Regions from separate parts of the Azotosporobacter soli genome, predicted to be linked through region 2. Evidence: riboswitches for the same ligand, from Rfam matches in the RefSeq annotation. Region 2 holds a riboswitch; the other holds the start of a gene.

Region 1 (3,210 bases), on a different contig from region 2:
TGCGCACCTTGCGCGCCGTGCTTGCTCAATTCGTCAATTTGGTTGACGGAGCCGACAATTTGCTGGCTGCCGCTCGCCATTTGCTCAATCGCACTCGACATATCCTGAATTTGTCCCGATACCTGCGTTACCAGTTTGGCAATTTCAGCAAACGCGACGCCGGATGCATTAACAGTTTGCGTGCCCAGTTTGACTTCCTGCGATCCGCTCTGCATTGCAACGACGGCTTTTTCGGTATCGATTTGCGTTTCGCCAATTAACGTCGCGATTTGCTTGGCTGCACCTTCCGACTGTTCGGCCAGCTTACGCACTTCTTCCGCTACGACCGCAAAGCCGCGCCCCTGTTCCCCCGCGCGCGCCGCTTCAATCGCGGCATTGAGCGCGAGCAAATTGGTTTGTCCGGCAATGCCGGCTATCGTATCGACAATTTGGCCGATCTCTTTTGACCGTTCCCCCAGCTTGGCAACGATTTCAGCCGATGCGGCCACGGTTTGTTCGATCGAATTCATTTGTCGCACCGCTTTATCAGCCGATGCATTGCCGTCTGTCGCCTTCGTCGCAGCCAGCGAAGATTGCGTCGTTACCTCATGCGCATTGGCGGCAAGTTCCTCAATCCCGGCAGACATTTGCCGAATCACGACGGACGCATCGCCGGTCACGCGCAACTGTTCGGCCATTCCCTGCGCCACTTCGGCAATCGATCCGGCTACGTGCGTAGCGGCTTGCGCCGATTGATCGGCGCTTGCCGTCAACTCTTCCGAAGAAGCCGCCACCTGTTCGACCGAACCGTCAATTTTCTTCATCAGAGCCTGCACCTTATTGCGCATCTCAATCAGCGAATCGGCCACTTTGCCAATCTCATCGGCCCGCATGAACGGGCGTGGCTTATTGCGAAAATCACCGCCCGCCAGTTCATCACAGACCGCGACCAACGCGGCGAGCGGCTGCGTGATGATTTTTGTTATGTACCAACCGCTGACGCCCAGGACGATAAACGCAATGAGCAGCGTTGCGACGCTAATTTGATTGGCCCTTGCAAACGCTCTTTGATTTTCTTCGTCCATCTTCTTGGACAGTTCCGTGTAATAATCGCTAAACTCACGCATTGCCTCGATGTACTCGGCCGCCGGTTTATCAACATTGGCGACATAGGCTGCATACGCTTCCGCATTCTTATTCTGCAGGGCCAAATCAATCACCTTGGCCCTGGCATCACGGTACTTTCCTCTGACATCGACCACCTTACCCAGCATAGCACGCGCCTTGGCATCGAGTGGCATTTTTTCGATTTCATCGAGATTGGCCGCCGCCCGTTTTGCGGTGTCGTCAATGATCCCCTTGAGCTCTTTGTTCTTATTTTCATCCGTCGTCAGCATTAATTCCATCGTCGCGCCATTCGCGCGCGCAATGTGCATCCGGTTTTCGTTCAAATCCTTTATCGGCAGCAAACGCTCTTTATAGAGAGTGTTGATCGTCGTATTCGACTCCTGCAGGTAATAATAACCGGAATAACCGATAACCCCTAATGCGATAAAAGCCAGCAAAAGTAAAACGCCTAATTTGTACATCACTTTCATGTCATTAAAAAATTTCATTTGCATTGACTCCTTACTTTTTTGTATATAAAAAGACTGCCAGGGACATCACCAATTGAGCGATGCAACCTGGCAGTCATGGATATTGCTATCGTTAGACCCACGGCTTTGCGTCCTTATCTTTCGATAAGTTTGCCTCTTCAATTTCCGTTGTGCCAAAAGCGGCTCTCCCCCGCCTTCACACCTCCTTATTATACCACCAATCGACTTATTTCGCGCATAAAAACAAAAAAAGAGAGTAAGTTAACACTTCTTACAAAAAGTTAACTCGATCCCTTTTTTCACAATTCTTATGCATTGTTATTTTTCGTGCTTCTGCTCTGCAAGCTGCAAAAACGCACCCAGCTTTTTATCGCAGACTAAAATATGCTCTTCCAGCCACTTTTTCATTACCATCAGCGCATCAAAGGAAAAGCCGCCTTTACCTTGCTGCGATTCCGCTAAAATCCGCTGCGCCTCGGTCATTAATATTTCATGCTCCCGTTTATGTTCAGCAATCTCCGGATAATTATATTGCTGCATATAACCTTCCTCTTCCTGAAGGTGGTTTGCCGTATAGGCGACCAGCTCCGCCAAAGCGGCTTCGGTTATCTGCCGCTCCTTTTCAATATCTTCGCAGCGCAAAATGTTAACTACCAAGTCATTGGCCAGTTCGATGATCCTGTTATGCTGCTTATCCAGCACCGGCACCCCGATATGATAAACCACATCCCACTTCAACATCAAAAACGCCTCCCCATTTTTCCTCGCAGAAACCGTTTTCCTCATCTTTTATCTATTCCGCATATGCGAAAGCAAAACCTGCCAACATTTTTCAAAACCACTGCACTGCATGCGTTATTTTTTTTGCAGTTTGACAAAGTCGATAGGCTTGAACAGGACAGCAACATTCAGACTGCTGCCGGAATCTATTTACAATGGTTGGTGAGACTTTCTCTCCGCAATGTAGCACAAGTTGCAAAATCCGCAACAACGCTGAGGATAAACGCTCTACTTTCGTCGACGGCGGCAAAGACGGCAGTACAGCGGGAATTAACCGCGAGTAATCCAAATCACCCTTATTTTTTTCATGAAATAAGTGAAGAAAAACGAGCCCCTTTCGATCACTTGGGTCGAGAGAGGCTCGTTTTTTAATGAAAGAAATTGATTTTCGCTTCAAGTTTCCGGCAATGCCGTTTGCTCTGCAATCCGCTAGCGCCAGTCTAAAATTTTTCTCACCTGTTCTTCGTTCTCGGCGCGGCATAAACGTTCCATTTGTCCGGGACAGGAAAGAAGCGTACCGATCTCGTCAATCTGGCTCAAATGTTCTGCTGTATCCTGCGCCGCCAGCGCTACGACTAATCGTACCGATTCGCTTGCTTCAAAACCGAATCGCACCGGCTTTTTTAGCGTAAGCACCCCTACGCCGTTTTTTTTAACCAGTTCCGGGTCGCGAAGATGCACTACCGCCAGCCATGGTGCAATGACCATGCAAACTTCTTCACCATAATTTTGACTTACCGCATCGACATAGCGCGGCGTGACGCAGCCAGAATCGACCAACAGTCGCCCCGCTTCCTTTACCGCCTGACTTCGGTTCGCTGCTGCAACGCCGAGTTTCACAAGGCATTGGGAT
Region 2 (3,210 bases):
TGAACATCGCATTGACAAATGAAAAAAGAATGGTTTCGACCGTTTCCTAAAGCATAAAGTTAAAGCAAGCAGGAAAATCGAACAACGGAGCCGTCCCATTGTTTCTGGAGCAAATGAGTTTTGGGTAGCAAAGAGCGCCGAGCGTAAAAGTTAGGCGCTTTATTTTGCATGTGCGAGAGAGGAATATCGGCACAGAGCGGGAACTTTTAAACAGTGGGAATGTAAACGGCGATAGGGGGAAGAGATATTTGCAACGGTATATATCGAAGGAACTGACTCATTTTGTAGGGCGTGGATTGCCGACAGAAGAGGATAAATACAATTTACTGGTGAAGATAATTCGCGGTGGCTGGCTAACATATCCTCCCCATGATAAGCAGGGGAAGCCACCGAAACTCACTTTTAAAAACGCCGTTCCTATTAATGAGAAGGCATCTGGAGAGGGAAAATCGTTTGAGAAAGAATTAAGATTAAGGCGAAATATAAAAGCCACGAGCTTTGAAGACAATAACTTGTATAACGCGAATATGGTTTGTTTTTGTGATATTCCGGTTGGCGACCTAGCGATACACATGAAAAAATATAGTGGATTTGGTCTTGCTTTCAATAAAGAACTGCTTGCGAAGAAAGGTGTAAGACCTGTGAATTACATTCCAATAGGGGCTAGAAATGTAGGAACAAGAGAACCCCTAGGGGGTTATTTAAATGAAATGGCGCGATTGGTGGAAAGTACAGCGGATCAATCTTCTTATCTAAGTAGAGCTGAAAGTGATTTTCCGGTCCAAGGAACAGAAATAAGTCTAGATCAAATAAAAGAAAACATTGAGAAAGGACGGCAACTGCTGCTATGGGAATGGTTTTCTTTTATCAAGTTTTTCGACGAATTACTGCCAGATGATGACGAGGGTAATTACTACTTTGAACGTGAGTGGCGTTCGCTGTATGATGTGGATTTTGCCTTTGCGGATATTAGGCGGATTATATTGCCAGAGGAATATGCAACCCGGTTTAGAGATGATCTTCCCGAGTACTGCGGGGAACTGGTTTTCAGCCATGTGCCGTAAACTATGCTGAGGACAAACAAGGAGACGGTTCCGCTGTTTCAAACGTTCTTTTCTCTTCCGTCTTATGAAAAATAATCTCGACCAATAAAAATGCGGCAAACGGAGAAAAATCGTCTGCCTCATTTTTTTGCGTCTTCGAAATCAGCGGCGTCCCTAATTCCCCGTCGTTGCGGTTTTTTCAGAACATGGAGTCCGAGGAAAGGCGGACATGGTTTGGCGGGCAAGAGCGTGGAGACGTACGACAGGGAGGTCGTACGCCGGTGGAGCAACAGGGAGGTTGCTTTCACCGGGAATGTCCGCGATCGCCGACCGCCAAGCCTTGGCCGATCCGACGGACGTGGTCGCTTCTGAAAAAATCGCGACGACGAAAGGGGCATAGCTGTCGATAGAGGGAGGCAAAATCAAGTTGGATTTGCCGAAGCAAGCAAAATCGGTTTTGGTTTAAGCAGCATCGTTTACGAAAACGGGCAGCAAGATTTCCAAGTATGGCACTCTTGCTGCTTTTTGCGTTGTGTGCGTAAAGATGAACGTGAGGAAGAATTTAGACTTTTTAGATTTTAAAAATTAAATAATATTGACGAAAAAAGCAAACCGAATATAATACAAGTACGCAATACACTTTTCTTAAAGCAGCTGTATGTTTTGCCTAAAAGGGTAATTAACGATTGCGGCAGTGTGCTTTGAAATCGCCAAGTTTTTTCTGTGAAAATTTTGATGCGGACGCGATGAATAACGATCTATATTTGGACACTTGGATCGTTAGGAGTAAATAGTGTAACCGGCCATACCATGACTAGTCATGGAGTGACCGGTTTTTTTATATTTGATGAAGTGTTTCACGGGATAACAGAATTTTATTTTCAAAGGATTAATGAAGGGGGAAGGTAACATGTTTTCGTTGCTGCATATCGATAATAATTTTTTTTACAAGGAAATTCTGCGTGATTTATCTGAACAGAATGATTTTCGATATTTCTCAGCCAAAACACCGCAAAAAGCATATGAGATTTTAGTTGCCCATGATATTGATCTTATTGTGACCGGACTGGAATTTAAAGGAGAAAATAAAGAACGCTTCATTTCCACGCTGATGCGCAAAAAAAGGGAGACGACACCGGTAATTGTTCTTTCGGCAATCAATGATATGAAGCTTAAAGCAGAGCTTTTCCAAAAGGGTATTTCCGATTATCTAACAAAAGATCACTTCATGGAGTATTTAATGACGCTGATCAAAAAAAATAAAGGGGGGGATGCGATTGCCGCAGAACTGCGAAACCTTTGGATTGCCGTTTTAGATGACAGTGTGATGCATCTGAATGGGATGCGCGCGTTTTTTGAACATAATGCGATGCCGCAGGTCGATTATTTTATAAATCCGGCTGCACTTTTGACGACAGCCAAGACATACAATATTTATTTAATTGATAACGTTTTGCCGGATATTTCAGGTGAAGAAGTGATTCGCGAAATTCGGAAACGGGATGAGTATGCGGTAATCATAGCGGTTTCATCGGTTAATAGTCATGCGGTTATTTCCAACATTTTAAGTAATGGTGCGGACGATTATATTGTAAAACCATTTTCGGAAAATCTTTTTATGGCGCGTCTTAAAGCAAATGTTCGAACCTATTCGTTAATGCAGCAGTTAAAAGAAAAAAACAGGCTTTTGGCTCAAGTGGCGCAAGAAGATGGTCTTACCGGTCTTTATAATCGTCGTGCAATAATGGAAAGGTTAAACAGGGAAATCGATTTTGCGACACGCAGTAAAGAACCGCTTACGGTGCTGATGTTTGATATTGATCGCTTTAAAATGATTAATGATACCTATGGGCATCATTTGGGCGACGAGGTGCTCAGACAGTTGGGGCAGTATTTGAAGAACGCGTTTCAGAAAAATGTCATTACGGGACGGTATGGCGGAGAAGAATTCATTTGCGTTTTTCCAGGGCTTGCGCTTTCTGGCGCGGTCGTTTACGCGGAACGTCTTCGACGCGAATGTGGCGAAATGCGTTTTAGTGAAGACGCTCTTTCCATTACTGTCAGCGGCGGGGTTGCGGCATATTCGGATGAAAACGCAGATGAATTTTTAAAACGGGTGGATGAGCTTTTATATAAGGCCAAAAAGAACGGGCGCAATCGAATGGAA

What was found. A riboswitch is a leader RNA that binds a small molecule or an ion and turns the genes downstream of it on or off. The one in region 2 is predicted to bind cyclic di-GMP.
Positions count from the first base shown of each region.
Region 1: it holds a riboswitch for cyclic di-GMP, as region 2 does, so the genes downstream of both, QTL79_RS00500 (methyl-accepting chemotaxis protein) here and QTL79_RS10895 (GGDEF domain-containing response regulator) in region 2, are expected to answer to the same signal.

Region 1 is NZ_JAUAOA010000001.1:108,220-111,429, forward strand. Features, by position in the region: gene QTL79_RS00500 (methyl-accepting chemotaxis protein) at 1-1,595, opposite strand, end outside; cyclic di-GMP riboswitch class I at 1,656-1,742, opposite strand; gene QTL79_RS00505 (bacteriohemerythrin) at 1,896-2,318, opposite strand; gene QTL79_RS00510 (PTS sugar transporter subunit IIA) at 2,787-3,210, opposite strand, start outside.
Region 2 is NZ_JAUAOA010000011.1:13,776-16,985, forward strand. Features, by position in the region: gene QTL79_RS10885 (abortive infection system antitoxin AbiGi family protein) at 249-1,064, shown strand; gene QTL79_RS10890 (hypothetical protein) at 1,273-1,443, shown strand; cyclic di-GMP riboswitch class II at 1,774-1,857, shown strand; gene QTL79_RS10895 (GGDEF domain-containing response regulator) at 1,954-3,210, shown strand, end outside.